Aquibium oceanicum: one gene and its partner. The protein of the gene in region 2 interacts with the protein of the main gene of each other region in a pairwise test. Links are inferred from orthologs where the notes say so. Each region holds a gene or a part of one and is shown on either strand. Other genes may lie near its edges. The genes, in order: dnaA and BSQ44_RS10610.

The links.
Region 1: the proteins of BSQ44_RS10610 (region 2) and dnaA interact in binary tests that used the Escherichia coli proteins (3 or more experiments, as listed by UniProt). The link is inferred for Aquibium oceanicum from one-to-one orthologs.

Annotation. Positions count from the first base shown.
Region 1 is NZ_CP018171.1:624,598-634,671, forward strand. What follows is about bases 250-3,215. They hold dnaA (chromosomal replication initiator protein DnaA), read right to left. Parts: upstream 2,528-3,215; coding sequence 971-2,527; downstream 250-970. Other genes in these bases: dnaN (DNA polymerase III subunit beta), read right to left, coding at 250-779. Also shown: more of dnaN, read right to left, coding at 1-249; rpsT (30S ribosomal protein S20), read right to left, coding at 3,345-3,611; BSQ44_RS03165 (MmcB family DNA repair protein), read right to left, coding at 3,908-4,408; BSQ44_RS03170 (L,D-transpeptidase), read left to right, coding at 4,672-5,292; BSQ44_RS03175 (alpha-amylase family glycosyl hydrolase), read left to right, coding at 5,460-7,055; BSQ44_RS03180 (alpha-amylase family protein), read left to right, coding at 7,142-8,776; BSQ44_RS03185 (YqaE/Pmp3 family membrane protein), read right to left, coding at 8,804-8,962; BSQ44_RS03190 (MBL fold metallo-hydrolase), read right to left, coding at 9,138-9,914. UniProt on the Escherichia coli protein: Plays an essential in the initiation and regulation of chromosomal replication. Binds in an ATP-dependent fashion to the origin of replication (oriC) to initiate formation of the DNA replication initiation complex once per cell cycle.
Region 2 is NZ_CP018171.1:2,133,300-2,143,369, forward strand. The notes cover bases 7,109-10,070. They hold BSQ44_RS10610 (replicative DNA helicase), read right to left. Parts: upstream 9,354-10,070; coding sequence 7,863-9,353; downstream 7,109-7,862. Other genes in these bases: alr (alanine racemase), read right to left, coding at 7,109-7,858; BSQ44_RS10615 (SAM-dependent methyltransferase), read right to left, coding at 9,651-10,070. Outside these bases: BSQ44_RS10570 (c-type cytochrome), read left to right, coding at 1-585; BSQ44_RS10575 (YeeE/YedE family protein), read right to left, coding at 591-1,685; BSQ44_RS10580 (SDR family NAD(P)-dependent oxidoreductase), read right to left, coding at 1,902-2,663; quaternary ammonium compound efflux SMR transporter SugE, read left to right, coding at 2,839-3,156; purF (amidophosphoribosyltransferase), read right to left, coding at 3,168-4,658; BSQ44_RS10595 (CvpA family protein), read right to left, coding at 4,716-5,249; DNA repair protein RadA, read right to left, coding at 5,269-6,666; more of alr, read right to left, coding at 6,689-7,108. UniProt on the Escherichia coli protein: The main replicative DNA helicase, it participates in initiation and elongation during chromosome replication. Travels ahead of the DNA replisome, separating dsDNA into templates for DNA synthesis.

The DNA of each region.
Region 1 (10,074 bases), 1.5 Mb from region 2 along the record:
TTGTCGTTGCCCGACGGGATGACCCGCTGGTAATCCGGGAAGGTGCCGTCGATGAGCTTCGAGGTGAGTACGACGCTGCCGATGGTCAGCCGGATCTTGGTGTCGGACAGCTCCACGACCACCTTCACGTCCGGATTGTCGACGAGTTTCTGGAGTTCGCTGACCGTCTTGCGCGGGATGATGATGCCCGGCATGCCTTCCGAACCGGCAGGCGCCTCGATCTCGGCGCGCGCCAGTCGGTGGCCGTCCGTCGCGACGGAACGCAGCATGAGCTTCCCGCCGCTCTCGTGCGTGTGCAGGAAGATGCCGTTGAGATAGTAGCGGGTCTCCTCGGTCGAGATCGCGAACTGGGTCTTGTCGATCAGGCCCTTCAGGGCCGGCGCCTCGAGGCGGAAGATGTGGGAGAAGGAGCCCGCGGTCAGTTCCGGGAAGTCGGACTGCGGCAGGCACTGCAGCTTGAAGCTCGACCGGCCCGAGATCACCGACATGGAGTGGCCTTCCGGATCGGTCTTCAGCATCACCTCGGCACCGTCCGGCAGCTTGCGCACGATGTCGTAGAGCAGATGCGCAGGGACCGTCGTCGCTCCCGCCTGTTCGATCTGCGCGGGCGTCGCCTCCGTCACCTCGAGATCGAGATCGGTCGCCTTCAGCTCCAGGACCGCGCCGTCGGCCTTCAGCAGCACGTTCGACAGGATCGGGATCGTGTTGCGCCGTTCGACCACGCGATGCACGTGGTTGAGCGACTTGAGCAGGTTGGAACGTTCGAGTGTGACGCGCATGACGGACCGGTCTCGTGATCAGGGATGCTTCGAGCGCGAAGCGCAGAAACGAACGGCCCGAAACGGGCCGACAACGAGGGGCAAAATGACAGGAAAAGCGCGGCAAAGGCAAGCCCGCGCGAGGGCTACGCCCCCTTCGCGCGGGCATTCCCGGGGGAAAAGCGCCCCGGTCCGCCGCCCCGCGCGACCGGTCAGGCCGCCTGGTCGTTTATGAGCCTGCGCAGCAGCTCCAGTTCCTGCTCCAGCTTCTCGTCGGTGCCCGAGAGACCTTCGATCTTTCGCACCGCATGCAGCACGGTCGTATGGTCGCGTCCGCCGAACCGCCGCCCGATCTCGGGAAGGGAGCGCGGGGTCATCACCTTCGACAGATACATCGCCACCTGACGCGGCTTGACGATCGTGCGGGTGCGCCGGTTCGAGAGCAGCTCGGTCTTGGATACGTTGTAGTGGCGCGCCACGATGCGCTGGATATCCTCGATCCGCACCCGCTTCGGTTCGCCCGACCGGAACATGTGGCCGAGCAGTTCGTCGATGCGGTCGATCGTCAGCTGTGGTTCGAACGACTGCCGAAACAGCAACTGGTTGAAGGCGCCCTCGAGTTCGCGGCCGCTGCCGGTGACGGTGCGAGCGACGTGCTCCAGGATCTCGTCGGGAATTGCCAGCGACTGGTCTTCCGAGCGGGCCGCTTCCAGACGCTGCTTCAGCATGGACAGGCGCATGGCCATGTCCGGCGCCGACATTTCGAGCGAGACCCCGCCCTGCAGACGCGACCGGACGCGCGGTTCCAGCGATTCCAGATCAGACGCGGGACGGTCGGCAGCGACCACGACCTGTTTGGCGCTGTCGAGCAGCATGTTGATGAGATGGCAGAACTCGTGCTGGATCGACTTGCCCTGCAGGAACTGCATGTCGTCGATGATGAGCAGGTCGATGTCGCGAAGCTGTTCCTTCAGCGTCAGGGCATTGTTGTCGCGGATCGCGGTGGCGAAACGCCACATGAAGTACTCCGCCGTCAGGTAGACGACACGCGAGCCGGGGCGCCGCGCCAGCGACTCGGCGGCGATCGCCTGGAGCAGGTGCGTCTTGCCGAGCCCCACGGAGGCGTGGATGAAGAGCGGATTGAAGCGGATCGAGGTGGATGCATTCTCCGCCACCGTCCGCGCGGCGGCGAAGGCCACGCGGTTCGAGGGACCGTCCACGAAACTGTCGAACGTGTAGCGTCCGTCCAGCGGCGACCCGAGGATGCTCTGCCGAGGGGCGTTGTCTTTTATCGGGGCGCGGGGCTGCGCCTGCTTCGGTGCCGCCAGGACACCGTTGCCCAATGCCGTCTGGGGATTGCGCGTGGCCGGCTTGGCCGGGGCCGGCTCGGCCTCGATCAGTCCGCGGGTCGACCTGGCAGCGGTACGGACGACGATTTCAAGCCGCAGGATCTCGGGCTGTTCCTTCTTCCAGAGCTCGGTGATGAGGGACAGATAGTGATTGTTGATCCAGGAGCGCAGGAACGCCGTGGGTACCGATAGCCTGACAACGCCGCGCGAAGCTTCCGCAAGCTTCATGCGTCCGAACCAGCTCGAATAGACGTCCGCGCCGAGGCGCGCCTGCAACTGAGCCCGCAACTTGTCAAAGATGGAGTCTGCTTCCGAAGCTCCGCCGCGCATCGTGCCTTCTCCGCCGTTGTTGACAATGAAAGGAAGCCCCGCCTGTGCCCCCGTTTCAATTCCGCCGTACATGTCCTCGTTCCTTTTCATTGATCAAAGCTGCCCTCTCGCTCGCAACGGAACGGTCGCGAACGTCCTCGATTTTATCAGGCGGCCGCAGGCCGCACTCCTCGCTACACGTCCCCATTTCCTGCCGCCCCATTCGGGACGGCACGTCCCACTCCAGGCGCTCACGCGCCTTGGTCCCCAGTTTTCGGACAGCGCAAGGACCCCGCCCTGGCGCATACGCCAGGAGACACACGTCCTCACCTTACGCTGGACACGACGCTGACCGCCGCCTCAAACGGGCAAAACTCTAGCGCTCACCGGTTTCAATCCGGCGTGTGAGCGGTTCGAATTTTCCTGGGTATTAAGGGCCGCAGCCCTGTCCCGTTTGATGCTTAGACCTTAGAAAATGCGCTTCCGAGAGGCAAGGCCGCTTCATCGGTTTTTTACGGATATGGCGTAGCCGAGAGGTTGAAATCGGAGCCCTGAACTCAACCGTTCGGATAATTGCTTTGTGAATCAAACTGTTCCGAAACCGGGCATTTTGCGTAAGCGGCTATTAAAGAAATGATAATTTTCTGCTTGACATAATTAATTCACGCTAGCGTGAGGCTGCTGATGAACAAGCTGTGGACATCCCCGCGCAAGCTGTTGTTTTTGCTCCAGAAATCGTGAGCGCCGCTTTGCGGTTGCAAGGGTCCGTTTCCCCACGCCGGTCTGCAGGACGGTTATGCCGGCAAACGAAAAGCGTCCCGTTTTTCGCAATGCACTATGATGCCATGGGCAAGCCATTGGAGGCAAACGAAAAGCCCGGCGTTGCCGCCGGGCTTCATCAAGAATTGCTTAGCCGTATGACGTTGCGTCAGGCGCCGAGAGCCTTCACGCGCTGTGCCAGACGGGACACTTTCCGCGAGGCGGTGTTCCTGTGCAGGACGCCCTTCGTCGCGGCGCGCATCAGCTCCGGCTGAGCGTCCCTGAAAGCCGTCTCGGCCGCCGTCTTGTCTCCGGAAGCGATTGCTTCCTCGACCTTGCGCACGAAGGTGCGCACGCGCGAACGGCGGTTCTTGTTCATTTCGGTCCGGCGGGCGATCTTGCGCGTAGCCTTCTTGGCCGAGCTCGTATTGGCCATGGTGCCTCTCTCGTTTTGCCAGGGTCGCGCCACTCCGATGCCGGCAGGCGCGAAAACAAACGGGCGGCCGGATGGGCCGCCTCAGTCGTGCGGGCTTATAGTCGAGCTTCGGCGATGCGTCAACGCCTTCCGGCGGTGAAATACGAGAGTTTCACGGGCCCGATCGAGTCCTACCAACGGACGGTCGATCGTGCCGGGAGTCTCACCGACGAGGCTCCGATGAGGCGACGGAATGCTCCTCGCTCCGGGGAGCGGTGACGACTTTTATTATATGAGTTCGCCAGCGACCGCAGCCGTCAATCGCTCTCGCCTTCGATGGAGGGCACCGAAACGCCGGCCATCTCGGCGGCAAGCAGCCGCGCCGCGCCGGCGCGAGCGAACCGCATCAGGAGGGACTTGCGGGTGGCCGGCGCCAGCCGGTGTTCGGGAGCGTCGCGGACCACTTCCGCGCCGTAGCCGTCCGACAGGATGAAGCCGCACTCCTCCGGGAAGATCGAGGCCGGGACCTCCGGATGGGTGGCGAAGAAGAAGCGATCTGAGTGAAGCCGGTACTCCGGCCATTTCCGGTCGACGCGGAAATCCTCCACCGAGGACTTGATCTCTATGATCCATATCTCGGCATTGCGGGTGATCGCGATCAGGTCGGCCCGTCGGCCGGATGCAAGCGAAAGCTCCGGCAGGACGTGCGCGTTCATCTGCAACAGCATGCGCTGGACGCCGCGCCGGACCAGAAGCGCGCGTTCCGACTGACGGCCGTCGACGAGGGGATTGAGGGGAATCGGCGAGACGATGGGCATCGGCGCAGAATGCCACCATCGGGTTCGAAGCGAAACCTTCCGTCCAGCAGGTGCAAAAAGGCTCCTGCCATAGCGGCGGTCGCGAGGCCGGTCGGGGCTCCGGGGAACGAAGATGTTGCCGAACTGCAATAATTGTGGCTGAATTCCGCCCGTGGGGACGCGCCGGTGCCGATGAGGCTTGGCAAAATCAAGGTAAACTGCCGTTAAGATTTCGGACCTAATCATGGCTCGAATCGGGCAGGGCCTTCAATCGGGAACGAAGCATGAGAACAAGAGCAATCGTCGTCGCGGCGGGGTTGGCACTGGCGACGGCACTCGCGGGCTGCACGTCCGACGGCACCATCAGCATGTTTTCCTCCTCGTACGGATCGAAGAAGGATTCCGGCTACCAGCTGCCGTCCATTCCCATCTCCAAGGTGCCGCGGAAGTATCATCGGCAGACCGTCCGCTACGACACGAAGGAGAAGCCGGGTACCATCATCGTCGATACCAACGAGAAGTTCCTCTATCTCGTCATGCCGGAAGGCAAGGCGATGCGCTACGGCATCGGCGTCGGGCGCGAGGGCTTCGAGTGGAAAGGCACGGCGCGCGTGGCCATGAAGCGCGAGTGGCCGACCTGGACCCCGCCCTCCGAGATGATAGGCCGGCAGCCGGAACTTGCAAAATGGCGCGGCGGCATGCCGCCCGGTCTGATGAACCCACTCGGCGCGCGGGCGCTCTACCTGTTCAACAAGAATGGCGACACCGGATACCGCCTCCACGGCACGCCGGAATGGAATTCCATCGGGCAGGCGATGTCTTCGGGATGCATCCGGCTGATCAACCAGGACATCATCGACCTCTACGAGCGCGCGGAGAACGGCGCCAAGGTCATCGTTCTCTAAAGAAGAGCGCGGGTCGCCCCATCGCGGCGGCGACCCTTCGATCGTGCCCGGATCCGGCAAAGGCCCGGCACGATCACACCACCTGACGGGTTATTAAGCGCATTCCGGTCGGAACAGTTTGCGGGCGCGGTGTATTGCGTCCTGTGAACAGCCACGGGAGTGCTCAGATGCCGGACCAGATCTGGTGGAAGCGCGGGATCGTCTACCAGATCTACCCGCGATCCTTTCAGGACACCAACGGAGACGGGATCGGCGACCTGGAAGGCATTCGCCGCCGGCTCGACTATCTTGCCTGGCTCGGTGTCGAGGCCATCTGGATTTCGCCCTTCTATCCCTCGCCCATGGCCGATTTCGGCTACGACGTGTGCGACTATCGCGGCGTCGATCCGATGTTCGGGACGATGGAGGACTTCGAGCGGCTGGTTGAAGACGCGCACGCCCGCGACCTCAAGGTTATCCTCGACTTCGTGCCGAACCACACTTCCGAGGAACATCCCTGGTTCCGGCAAAGCCGGCAGTCGCGCGACAACGACAGGCGCGACTGGTACATCTGGCGCGATCCCGCTCCCAACGGAGGGCCGCCCAACAACTGGATCAGCAATTTCGGCGGCTCCGCGTGGCAATGGGACGAAGCCACTGGACAATACTACTACCACGCCTTCCTGAAGGAGCAGCCGGACCTCAACTGGCGCAACCGCGAGGTTCGCGAGGCGATGTACGATGCCATGCGCTTCTGGCTCGACCGCGGTGTCGACGGGTTCCGCGTCGACGTCATCTGGCATCTCATCAAGGACGCGGAGTTCCGCGGCAACCCGCCCAACCCCTCCTTCCAGCCAAGCCAGGCGGAGATCAACCGTTTTCTTCAGGTGCATTCGGCCGATCAGCCGGAGGTGCACGAGGTGATCGCCGAGATGCGGTCGGTTCTGCAGGAGTATCCGGAGCGGGTGCTGATCGGCGAGATCTACCTGCCGCTCGAAAGGCTCGTTGCCTATTACGGCGAGGACCTGAAGGGCGCGCACCTGCCGTTCAACTTCCAGCTTCTCCAGGCCAGCTGGCGCGCGGAGGAGATCGCCAGGCTGATCGTCGAATACGAGGACAAGCTCCCCGATGGCGGCTGGCCGAACTGGGTGCTCGGCAACCACGATCAGAAGCGGATCGCCGCGCGCGTGGGGCTGGAACAGGCGCGGCTTGCCGGCATGCTGCTCCTGACCCTACGCGGGACACCCACCATGTACTACGGCGACGAGATCGGCCTCGGCGAGGTGCAGATCCCGCCGGAGGCCGTGCAGGACCCGTGGGAGAAGAACGAGCCGGGCCTCGGCGTCGGCCGAGATCCCGCGCGCACCCCGATGCAGTGGGAGGACGGGGCCAACGCTGGCTTCACGGCAGGAAAGCCCTGGCTGCCGCTCGCAGCCGATAATGGCGATTGCAACGTCGCCTGCCTTCGTGATGACAAGAACTCGATTCTGTCGCTTTATCATCAGCTGATCCATTTCCGGCAGAGACACCCCGCGCTGAGCGTCGGCTCCTTCGAACTCAGTGGTGCCGAGGGCAACGTGCTGGCCTTCGAGCGCCGCCACGGCGACGAACGCTTCCGGATCGTGCTGAACTTCAGCAAGGAGAACCGCTCCTGCGCGATCCCTCGGGGATCGAAGGCACGTATCGTGCTGTCCACGGCTCTCGACCGCACAGGCGAGGAACTGGATGGATCGGTCGAGCTGCGGCCGAACGAGGGCATCCTGGCGACCCTCGAGCGCGACTGACCGACAAAGAGCCATCCCATCTGCTGTCGGAACGTGACCGCGCGGGAACCGTTGTCATGCCACATTGAAACGGGACGGGTTTGCCGATGCTGGACCTCTGGTACAAGAACGCGGTCATCTATTGCGTCGACGCGGACGCCTTCATGGATTCCAACGGCGACGGGGTCGGCGACTTCAAGGGCCTCGCCGACCGGCTCGACTACATCGAATCGCTCGGCGCCACCTGCATCTGGCTGCTGCCCTTCTATCCGAGCCCCAACCGGGACAACGGCTACGACATCACGGATTTCTACGGCGTCGACCCTCGCCTCGGATCGCTGGGGGATTTCGTCGCCTTCACGCGCGCGGCGCACGACAGAGGGATGCGGGTCCTCGTCGATCTGGTCGTGAACCACACCTCGATCGACCACCCCTGGTTCCAGAGCGCGCGCAGCGACCCGAATTCTCCCTACCGGGACTGGTACGTCTGGTCGGATGAGAAGCCGGAGAACATCCACGACGGCGTGGTCTTCCCGGGCGTGCAGGAGGCGATCTGGACGTACGATCGCAAGGCGAAGAGCTGGTACCTTCATCGGTTCTACAAACATCAGGCTGATCTCAACACCGCCAATCCCGAGGTGCGGGAAGAGATCGACAAGATCATGGGCTTCTGGCTCCAGCTCGGGGTCTCGGGCTTCCGCATGGACGCGGTCCCGTTCCTGATCGAGTACAAGGGGCTGAAAGAGCGTCCGAAGGAGGATCCGGCGGACTATCTGTCGGATTTGCGCCGGCTGCTGTCCTGGCGTCGCGCGGAATCCGTCCTGCTTGCCGAGGCGAACGTCACCATGAAGGAGGTGACCGACTATTTCGGCAAAGATGGAAACCGCATCCAAATGGTCTTCAACTTCATGCTGAACCAGCACATGTTCCTCGGCTTCGTCCGCAAGGATGCCGAGCCCATCCGGCGGGTTCTCGCCATGATGCCGGACCTGTCGATCGAGGGGCAGTGGGGCACGTTCCTGCGCAACCACGACGAACTCGATCTCGGGCGCCTGTCCAACCTGGAACGCCAGGAGGTCTTCAATGCGATGGCGCCCGATCCGGGCATGATCGTCTACGATCGCGGCATCCGGCGGCGCCTGGCGCCGATGCTCGACGGGGACCAGCGCCGGCTCCGGCTCGCCTACAGCCTGATGTTCTCGCTGCCGGGTACGCCCGTCATCTGGTACGGCGAGGAGATCGGCATGGGCGAGAACCTCGATCTCAAGGAGCGCGAGGCGGTCCGCACGCCCTTGCAGTGGTCGTCCCGGCCGAATGGCGGCTTCTCCGTCTGCCCCGGGGAGGACCTCGTCCGCGAGATGAAGGAAGATGGCGAGTACGGCTACGCGAAGGTCAACATCGACGCCCAGAACAATGCCCCCGATTCGCTGCTCAACTTCATCCGCGGCCTGATAAGGGCGCGGCGGGCGGTGCCCGATATCGGCTGGGGGAAGTGGGAGGTCCTGGAGCTCGATTCACGGCTGCTGGGACTGCGGTGCTCCTGGCGCGGCAACGAAATCATCACGATCCACAACCTGTCGGACCAGAACGTCGAAGCCAGGATAGAGGGGAAGGACGAAGGCGAGCCGCTGGTGCCGATCCTGAGCGGAAGCGGCGGACGTGAACCGGTCACCTGTGGCGAGAAGTTCAGCCTGGGACCCTACGATTTCGTGTGGCTGCGCCCCGACGAGGACCGTCGCTGAGCCCGCGGTCGCAGCCCCAAGACCCAGCTATTTGCGCAGCACCACCCAGATAGCGTGGATGATGCCGGGAATGTAGCCCAGCAACGTCAGCAGGATGTTGAGCCAGAAGTGCAGCCCGAGCCCGACCTGGAGGAAAACCCCGAGTGGAGGGAGGATGACGGCTGCCAGTATCCTGATGACGTCCATGATGGGCTGCTCCCTCGCTTTCGACTGCCGAACAACCGCCCGCGGCGCAAACGGTTCCCGCACAACGACAGCCTTGCGCCGTTGCGCGGGGGGACACGGACCGGCGGATGCGATGATGGCGATAGCGTCGGAAGGCCGGGACGGCGCTGTCCGCCGTCCCGCGAAGGGCGAATGGTCAGCCGTACCAGGGACCCATCACCACTTCGGTCTCGGCTTCCGACTCCCGGACCTGCTCGGCGAAGGCCTGGGGATCGCTGTCGCGATAGTGATAGGGGTAGACATATTGCGGCGCGAACTCGGCAACGGCCGAGGCTGCCTGGTCGACATCCATCGTGTAGGGCAGGTTCATGGGGACGAAGGCGATGAAGATGTCCTCCAGCGCACGCATCTCGGGAATGTCTTCCGTATCGCCGGCAATGTAAACGCGCCGCCCGTCGATCGAGAGCACGTAGCCATTGTCGCGCCCCTTCGGATGGTACTGGAGGCGATCCTCGGTGGTGTTGTGGGCGGGGATCGCCGCGATTTCCATTCCCTCCACCGTGGTGCTCTCGCCGTTCCCGATCGCGGTGGCCTTCGATTTCAGGTCCTCCGGAAGCATGTCGTAGACGGCCGGGTTTGTCACGAGGCGCGTATTCTCGGTGACGATCCCGGAGAGCGTTTCCGCGTCGAAGTGGTCGCCATGCTCGTGGGTGATGAGGATGAGGTCGGGCTCCGGTTGCCCCTCATAAGCCGCCGCACCCCCGACGGGGTCATTGTAGATCGTCATGGCGGGCGTGGTCATGACGAAGGAGGCGTGGGAGATCGGATGGATTGTGATCTGGCCGCTCTCGGTGTCATAGGTGTCGCCTTCGCCGTCCTGCGCCCGCGCCGCGTAGGGCATGATCGTGGTCGCGCCGATCGTCGCTAGGCCGGTAAGTCCGAGCATGAGCGTTCCGCGTCGGGTGATGTGCATGGCGTTCTCCGTAGCTTGATATCGAGGGACGTTTGCCGGTTGACGCCGTTCCCCATCGTGAATGGTAGGGAGTGATCGACAGGCGGCGACCACATGGCGTTCAACTCTTCATGAACGTGTCGTGATCGAAGTTTTTTCTCGGTCGCCGACAACGAGAGCC
Region 2 (10,070 bases):
GGGCTCGGGCGCGCCGCCACGGCCGACGAGATCGCCGCGTGGAACATCGACGTGCGCCCCGACGGCGAGGGCTTGCCCGAGGGACGCGGCACGGTGATGCAGGGCGAGGGGATCTATACGGAACGCTGCGCCGCCTGCCACGGCGACTTCGGCGAGGGTATCGGCCGCTGGCCGGTGCTGGCGGGCGGACACGATACGCTGAAGGCCGATCGCCCGGAAAAGACGATCGGCTCCTACTGGCCCTATCTCTCGACCGTCTACGACTACGTCAACCGCGCCATGCCCTTCGGCGATGCGCGCGGGCTGGAGAGCGATGAACTCTACGCGCTGACGGCCTATCTGCTCTTCCTGAACGACGTGGTGACGGACGAGGATTTCGAGCTGTCGAAGGAAAATTTCGCCACGGTGAAGTTACCGAACGAAGCCAACTTCTTCGAGGATGACCGGTTGTCCGAACCGCATTATGCCGACAGGACGCACCCCTGCATGACCGATTGCCGGCCGGGATTGCCGACCATCACGATGCATGCGGCAGTTCTCGACGTGACGCCGGAGAGCGAAGAAGGGAACGGCGGGATCGACTGAGAAGGTTATTCGGCAGCGACGGGGGAAGCCCCGATCGACGATGGCGCCAGTTTGCGGCCGTCGATCACCCGGTCGGCAATGGCAGCGCTGACGATCATCGATGCGAGGCCCAGAAGCGACGTGACGGCCAGCACCGATCCGCCGGTGAAGCCGGCTCCGATGGTGCAGCCGACGGCAAGAATGCCGCCGAAGCCCATCAGCGCGGCGCCGAGCGCGTAGCGCAGTACCGAAGGCGTGCCGGGCTCCGAGAAGGTGGCGATGCGGAACTGCCGGAACGCCACCGCGGCAATGAAGGCGCCGGCGAGGATGCCGACAAGGAGGCCCTGGTCGAGCCCGGCCGCGCCAGCCGTTCCCGTGCCGAGGCCGATGGTGGTGGCAAGCGGGCGGACGTAGGAAAGGCTCTCGGCCTGGATCGGCTCGAAGACCTGCAGCGACAATTGCCAGGTGAAGTACCAGCCGCCGACGATGGTGAGGCCGACGATCACGCCGCCCGTGAAGCGGGCAGGGGAAAGTCGGGTGGAAATCGCCAGCGCGAGCGCTGCGACCGCGAGAACGACGCCGATCGCCACGCCACCGAAGTGGTCTAGCCCTGCATGGGCGAGCAGATCGTTGCCTCCGATCGCAGCCGAGTTCCACAGGCCGCCGATCGCATCGCGGGCGGGGACGAGGAAGCCATCATAGGTGGCGAGCGCGAAGACCGCGAGGATCGCCAGCGTGAACAGCGCGCGCAGATTGCCCGAGGCGCCGAGTACGAGAAGCCGCGACACACATCCGCGCGCGAGTACCATGCCGAGCCCGAACAAGGCACCGCCGATCAGCGCGCCCGACAGGCTCTGCGGTGTCGAGAAGAAGCGGGTCTCGGTAACCTCGAGCGATCCGGTGTAGAGGAGGAGCTGCACGCCCAAGACGGCGGCGGCGAACCCGGCGGCCCACGTGGCGAGCGCGGCGTTGCCTCGGCCGCGCACCAGATCGAGAACGGCGGTGCGGGTGCAGAAGGCCGTCCGCTGCGCGAAGAACCCGAACACGAGGCCGAGAACCACGCCGCCCGCGAGGGCCGCGCCGTTTTCACCGACAGCATCGATCAGCGGAACGAGATCCATGGTGTATGAACTCCAAAGAACACTCTGATACGCCGTCGCGGCGGTGCTTTCGCCGATCAGAGATGCGAAGGAGGAGCAGCCGGCGGAATTCTTTCCCTCGCAGAAGGCGTGGAGAAGAAAATCGTTCCGCGCGCCTCTCCGACCTCCGAAGCAGTGGAAGTTCGCCGGTGCATTGCCCGGCACCAAGTGCCGGATCACGCTTGTCGCGAGGTGCTGCTACCTGGGCATCTGGTAGGAAAGAAAAGTCCTTTCGCGGGCATCGAAGATCAGCCCGGTCTCGGTGAGCGACGGGCTCGCCAGCGGGACGATGTTGGCGGCGATCTCGGAGGGATGCGGCAGGGTCGCGGGGTTCTCGCCCGGCATCGCCTGCGCGCGCATCGCCGTTCGGGTAGCCCCCGGATTGACCGAGTTCACACGGAGCGGCGTGTTCTTCGTCTCGTCGGCCCAGGAGCGCGCGAGCGCCTCCACGGCGGCTTTCGATGCGGCATAGGGTCCCCAGTAGGCGCGTGCGTTGTGGGCGGCGCCCGACGACATGATGATGGCGCGGCCGGCATCCGAGTTGCGCAGCAGCGGATCGACGGAGCGGATCAGACGCCAGACGCCGGTGACATTGACCGCCATCACCTTCTCGAAGACCTTCGCCTCGATATGCGCGAGCGGCCCGATGACGCCCAGCACGCCGGCATTGGCGACCAGGATGTCGAGCTTGCCCCAGCGCTCGTGAATGGCGCTGCCGAGGCGATCGATGCCCGGCATGTCGGTCAGGTCGAGCGGCACCAGCGTCGCCTCGCCCTTGCCCGAGCGGGCATGCTCGGCCTTGATCTCGTCGTCGAGTTCTTCCAGCCCGCCGACAGTGCGCGCGACCGCGATCACTTGCGCGCCCGCAGCCGCCATGTGCTTGGCGATGAAGTAGCCGATGCCGCGCGAGGCGCCGGTGACGAGGGCGGTGCGGCCGGTAAGGTCGGGATGCGCGTTCATGCGGGAGGTATCTCCAGAGAATATCGAGACCGGCTCTTAGAATGAATGTCTCGCGAACGAAACCCGGCGGCTTGCGGCGTCGGACGCGTTGGCTTATTTCCACACAGCGGGGACGGCCCTGCATCTGCGACAATCACTGATGGGGACGGCCTCATCGCCTGCAAGGGGGATGACGATGTCCTGGCTCATACTGTTTGCCGCTGGACTGTTCGAGATCGGCTGGGCGGTCGGCTTGAAATACACCGAAGGGTTCACGCGGCTGTGGCCCACTCTCGCCACCATCGTTTCCATGACGGTGAGCCTCGCCCTTCTCGGTCTCGCCCTCCGGACGCTGCCGCTCGGCACCGCCTATGCGGTGTGGACCGGCATCGGCACGATCGGCACAGTGGTTCTCGGCATCCTTCTCTTCGGCGAGTCCTCGGACGCGATCCGGCTCGCCTGCATCTGTCTCATTGTCGCCGGCATCGTCGGCCTGAAGCTGGTCACGCCGTAGGGCGAACCCTATCACTGCCCTCCCGCCGCCAGCAGCGACAGCGAGCGCACGTTGTCGGCGCCTTCGAAATCGAGCAGTCGCGTAGGGTACTCACCGCTGAAGCAGGCGTCGCAGAACTGCGGCGACTCCCCGTTGCGCGCGGTCTCGCCGACGGCGCGGTAGAGGCCGTCGATGGACAGGAAACCCAGCGAATCGACGCGGATGAAATCCGCCATCTCCTCGACCGACATGCGCGAGGCGAGAAGCTTGGCCTTCTCGGGCGTGTCGACGCCGTAGAAGCAGGAGGCGCGGGTAGGCGGCGATGCAATGCGCATGTGCACTTCCTTCGCGCCCGCCTCGCGCACCATCTGCACGATCTTCTGGCTGGTGGTGCCGCGCACGATGGAATCGTCGACCAGCACCACGCGCTTCCCTTCGATCATCCGGCGATTGGCGTTGTGCTTCAGTTTCACGCCCATGTGGCGGATCGAATCGCCCGGCGAAATGAAGGTTCGGCCGACATAGTGGTTGCGGATGATGCCGAGTTCGAAGGGAAGCCCCGCTTCCTGAGAAAAGCCGATGGCCGCAGGCGTTCCCGAATCGGGGACGGGAACGACGATGTCCGCCTCCACCGGGCTTTCGCGCGCCAGTTCGATTCCGATCTTCTTGCGCACGTCATAGACGTTGCGGCCTTCCACGGACGAATCCGGTCGGGCGAAATAGACGTACTCGAAGATGCAGAAGCGGGATTTCGCCGGCTCGAAAGGAAAATGGCTCTCGATTCCGTTGGTGGTGACCACCACCATCTCGCCCGGCTTGAGGTCGCGCACGAAGCGCGCGCCGATGATGTCCAGCGCGCAGGTTTCCGAGGCGAGGATCCAGGCGCCGTCGAGGTCGCCGAGCACCAGCGGGCGGATGCCGAGCGGATCGCGGCAGCCGATCATCTTCTTGGAGGTCAGCGCCACCAGCGAGAAGGCGCCCTCGATCTGCCGCACCGCCTCGATGAAGCGGGCATTGGTGTCGCGCTGCTTGCTGGTCGCCACCAGGTGAAGGATCGTCTCGGTGTCCGAGGTAGACGAGAAGATCGAACCCTGCTTCTGCAGGGCGCGCTGGACGGTCATCGCGTTGGTGATGTTGCCATTGTGGGCGATGGCCAGGCCCCCGTCGGCAAGCTCGGCGAAGAAGGGCTGGACGTTGCGCAGGCCTGCGCCGCCGGTCGTCGCGTAGCGCGTATGGCCTATGGAGCGCGTGCCCTGCAGCCGGTCGATCACCGACTGCTTGGTGAAGGTGTCGCCGATCAGGCCGACATGGCGCTCGACGTGGAACTGCGAGCCGTCATAGGAGACGATGCCGGCCGCTTCCTGCCCGCGATGCTGGAGCGCGTGCAGGCCAAGGGTGACGATCGCAGCCGCGTCCTGCCGCCCGAAGATGCCGAACACACCGCACTCGTCGTGGAAGTGGTCGTCGGCCTCACCGGCGCACGTGTCCCGTTCGTGGTGCGTGTCGATCGCTGCGTCTGCCATTGCAAGCCGCCTTTGCGCTCTTCGGCGCCGTTGTTCCGCCTACCCGCGGGCGACGGATCAGTTGTTCGTCTCGGCCTCGTCGCCTTCGGTCAGGCGCTTGATGATCGAGTTCTCCGGATCGTCCGGAAGCACTTCCTGCAACTTCGCGCCGATGCCTTCGAGCAGGGGCAACGACTTCGCCTCGGCCACCCATTCCGGCTTGTTGTCGCCTACCAGCCAGTTGAAGAACATCAGAGCCACGGCGATCACGAGGATCCCGCGCGCCGCGCCGTAGACGAAACCGAGCGTCCGATCGAGCGCGCCGACCCGCGAATCGATGATGAAGTCGGCCAGCTTCATCGTGATCACCGTCACCACGATCAGCGCGAGCAGGAAGACGATGGCCGCTGAGGCGGCAAGCGCGATCTTGTCGTTGTCTATGTAGGGCGCGACGTAGGGGAGCACAAAGGGGTAGAGGAAAAAGGCCGCCGCCGCGGCCGCCGCCCACGAGGCGATGGAGAGAAGTTCGCGCGAGAGGCCGCGGACCATCGCCAGGATCGCGGAAACAAGCGCAAAGCCGACGAGTATTCCGTCAAGCAGCGTAATCGGCATCGTCGCCCACTCCAATCCGTCAGTCCGCCTCGTGACCGCGCTTCGTTCCCGCGATCCGGGCAACGAGGTCGGCCAGCGCATCCGGCTGGAACGATCGCGTCGCGATCGATCCTGCCACGTCCCCGCTGCCGGCGGGCAGGACCGCCTGCCCGAAACCGAGTTTTTCCGCCTCTTTCAGCCGCTGCTGCGCATGCGCGACAGGCCTGACGGCGCCGGAAAGGCTGATTTCGCCGAAATAGACACAATCGGCGGGCAGGGCAAGTCCGGTGAGCGACGAAACCAGTGCGGCAGCGACGGCGAGATCGGCGGCCGGCTCCGAGATGCGGTAGCCGCCCGCGACGTTGAGGTAGACGTCGTTCTGCGCGAATCGGACGCCGCAATGCGCCTCGAGCACCGCGAGGATCATCGACAGACGCGCCGAATCCCAGCCGACCACCGCCCGGCGCGGCGTTCCGAGCGGCGAGGGGGCGACCAATGCCTGGATCTCGACGAGCACCGGGCGCGTGCCCTCCATGCCGGCGAAGACGGCGGCACCCGGCGCCTTGGCGTGGCGCTCGCCGAGGAAAAGCTCAGAGGGATTGGCGACCTCGCGCAGTCCCTTGTCGGACATCTCGAAGACGCCGATCTCATCAGTGGGACCGAAGCGGTTCTTCACCGTGCGCAGGATGCGATAATGATGTCCGCCTTCGCCTTCGAAGTAGAGCACGGCGTCGACCATGTGCTCGACCACGCGCGGGCCGGCGATCTGGCCTTCCTTGGTCACATGGCCGACCAGAACGATCGCCGCCCCGGTCGATTTGGCATAGCGGATCATCGCCTGTGCCGAGGCGCGGACCTGCGTGACGGTGCCGGGCGCCGAATCAGCGAGGTCCGTCCACAGGGTCTGGATCGAATCGAGGATCAGGAGGTCCGGCCGCCGTCCCTCCGCGATAGTCGCCAGGATGTCCTCGACGTTGGTCTCCGCTGCGAGTTCGACCGGCGTGTCGGCCGCGCCGAGACGCTGGGCGCGCAGCCTGATCTGCGCCACCGCCTCCTCGCCGGAGACGTAGACGACCCGGTGCCCCTTGCGCGCGAGCGCTGCGGCGGCCTGAGTGAGCAGCGTGGATTTGCCGATGCCCGGATCACCGCCGACGAGCAGGGCGGAGCCGCGCACGAAGCCGCCGCCGGTGGCGCGGTCGAGCTCGCCGATGCCGCTGGCAATACGCGGCGCGTCCTCGATCTCGCCGGACAGGGAGGTCAGCGTCACCGCACGGCCCTTGCGGGCGTTGCGCATGGAAGCCGGCCCTGAGCCGATGCCGCCGGCCGTGCCTTCCTCGACGAGCGTGTTCCACTCGCCGCAGCTGTCGCACTTGCCAGCCCAGCGGTTGTGCACCGAGCCGCAGTTCTGGCAGATGAACTGGACGCGCGACTTCGCCATTATCGGGCTGCTCCGACCATCATCACCGCGTATCGGCGCCGCTGATGTAGGCGCGGTGGTAGCGCTGGCCGATCCGGGTGAGGAGTTCGTAGGAGATCGTTCCCGCCGCGCGCGCGGCCTCGTCGAGCGGCAGGTTGGGCCCGAAGAGTTCGATGTGATCGCCCGTCGCGATGCCGTCCTCGCCGAGGTCGGTCACGTCGAACATGGTCAGGTCCATGGTCACGCGCCCGACGATCGGCACGCGGCGACCATGCACGAACCCGCTTCCGCCGGGAAAGAGCTGGCGGATCGGCACCCCGCTGCCAGACGCGGCGCGCGGGAAGCCGTCGGCATATCCGGCCGCGGCAACGGCGATGATGCTGTCGCGCTCGAGGACCGCCGTCGCGCCGTAGCTGATGGTCTCGCCGGCCCTGGCATAGCGGATCTGAACCACGCGGGCTTCCGCCGTCACCACGGTGCGCATGGTGACGCCAGGTGCGGGCGATCCGCCGTATACGGCGATGCCGGGGCGGCAGAGGCCGAAATGGTAATCGCGCCCTAGCAGCAGGCCTGAGGAATTGACGAGGCTCGCCTCCATATCCCCGAACGCACGCCGCACCTGCCGAAAAAGTTCGAGCTGCCTGCGGTTCTTGGGATCGTCGCGCCGGTCGGCGCAGGCGAGATGGCTCATCAGGAGCACCGGGTTGACCGTGCCGGTCAGCATGTTCTCGTCCGCGAAGGCAATCGCCTCGGCCGGCGTGATGCCGAGGCGGTTCATGCCGGTGTCGACATGGATGGCGCAGGGGTGCGCCGCACCCTGCCGCCCGCAGAATCGTTCCCAGATCGTCAGGTCGACGGCGGTGTTGATCACCGGGATCAGCTGCGACCCGGCGTATGCCTCGGCCGCCTCCGCTCCGAAGAGACCGTTGAGGACGAAGATGCGCGCTTGCGGCGCAGCGCGCCTGACTGCGAAGCCTTCTTCGGGCAGGGCGACGAAGAACGTATCGCATCCGACAGCCGCCAGCGCGGGGACGACCTCCGCGATGCCGATGCCATAGGCGTCCGCCTTGACGATTCCGGCGACGCGGGCCGGCGCGGCCACCTTTGCAAGCGCGCGAAAATTCGCCTGCAGCGAGCGCAGATCGATCGTCAGCCGGCCGCCGGCAAGGTGAGGTTTGGTCCCGGCCTCCCGGATGTGGAATTCCTCCTCCAAGCGACTACTCGAAGCGTTCCGGCAGATGACTTTCCTCGGCGAGGTCGGAGAACCGGGTGAACTGGCCTTCGAAGGCGAGATCGACCGTGCCGGTGGGGCCGTGGCGCTGCTTGGCGATGATGAGTTCGGCCTTGCCTTTCACGCGCTCGAACTTCTCCTGCCACTGCTGGTGTTCCATCGTGCCGGGCTCGGGCTCCTTGTTCTGCATGTAGTATTCGTCGCGATAGACGAAAAGCACGACGTCGGCGTCCTGCTCGATCGAGCCCGATTCGCGCAGGTCCGAAAGTTGTGGGCGCTTGTCGTCGCGGCTTTCGACCTGGCGCGAGAGCTGCGACAGCGCCACGATCGGCACCTGGAGTTCCTTGGCGAGCGCCTTGAGGCCAGTGGTGATTTCGGTGATTTCCTGTACGCGGTTCTGGTTCGATTTCGACGAGGAGCCCTGCATCAGCTGGACGTAGTCGATCACGATCACGTCGAGCCCACGCTGCCGCTTGAGCCGCCGCGCCCGGGCGGCAAGCTGGGCGATCGAGATGCCGCCCGTCTGATCGATGAAGAGCGGCGTCTTCTGCATCATCTGCGCGCAGGCGACGAGCTTTTCGAAATCGGCCTCGGAAATCTCGCCGCGGCGGATCTTCGAGGACGAGATCTCGGTCTGCTCCGAGATGATGCGGGTCGCGAGCTGTTCGGACGACATTTCCAGCGAGAAGAAGCCGACTACGCCGCCATTGGCCGCCTTGAAGGACCCGTCGGCCTGCTGCGCCGGCTGGTAGGCCGATGCGATGTTGAAGGCGATGTTGGTGGCGAGCGAGGTCTTGCCCATGGCGGGTCGGCCGGCGAGGATGACCAGATCCGACGGCTGCAGGCCTCCGAGCCTGCGGTCGATGTCGCGGAAGCCGGTGGAGATGCCCGAGAGATGGCCGTCGCGCATGTAAGCGGCGTTGGCCATGTCCACGGCGGTCTTGACCGCGTCGGTGAAGCTTTCGAAGCCGCCGTCATAGCGCCCGGTCTCCGCGAGTTCGAAGAGGCGCCTCTCTGCGTCTTCGATCTGGTCGGAGGGCGCCATGTCCACCGGCGCGTCGTAGGCGATGTTGACCATGTCCTCGCCGACGGTGATCAACGCGCGCCGCGTCGCGAGGTCGTAGATCGCCCGTCCGTAGTCGGATGCGTTGATGATCGTCACGGCTTCCGCCGCGAGCCGTGCGAGGTAGTGCGTGACGGTAATGTCGCCGACCTTCTCGTCGGCAGGCAGGAAGGTCTTCATCGTCACCGGATTGGCCATCTTGCCCATCCGGATCAGTTCGCCGGCGATCTCGTAGATCTTGCGGTGCAGCGGTTCGTAGAAATGGGGCGGCTTCAGGAAGTCCGAAACGCGATAAAACGCGTCATTGTTGACGAGGATGGCGCCCAGGAGCGCCTGCTCGGCCTCTATGTTGTTCGGCGCTTCGCGATAGAGCGGCGTTTCCGCCACCGCGAGTTTGCGGACTGCTTCTGCCATTTCTTTCCCGTCGATTCCCTGCCCGCCAACCCGGTATCAGATGTCGGCGAAGGATGGGGCGGGAAACCGCCTCACCGCCCGTGATTCACACTTCTCCACAGCCCCGGGATCGAAAATGCAAAAAAGCCGGTTGACGCGAATCGATCCTAGGGAAGGGGCATTGTAGCCCAGGTATTCACGCGAACAAAACGAGAAAATCGGAGCGGGAATCCGCTCCGATGTTTTGAGAAACGATGAGCAAAAGGGTTCCTCCTGCCGCCTCGTGCACCGCGGCGGGAAGGATGGGCTTCGATCGTCCTATTCGCCGGGTTCCGACATGCGCGTGTGCGTCGCCTTCTCTGGCAGGTGGCCCGGCTCGGCGACTCCGTGTTCGGCCAGGTCCCTTTCCGATTCCAGCATGTATTCGCGCGTCATCGGCAGGACCGAATTGCTGCGAGTAAGCTGGATCTGGAACACCATCATGTCCTGCCAGCGGAAGGCCGCTTCCGAACCGGCGAGATAGAATTCCCACATGCGGCAGAAGCGCTCGTCGTAGATCGACTTGATGCGATCGCGGTTCGCGAGGAAGCGCTGGCGCCAGTGCTTGAGCGTCTCGGCGTAGTGCAGCCGCAGGATCTCGATGTCGCCGCTCATCAGGCCGGCACGCTCGACCGACGGCAGCACCTCCGACAGCGCGGGGATGTATCCGCCGGGGAAGATATGCTTGCGAATGAAGGC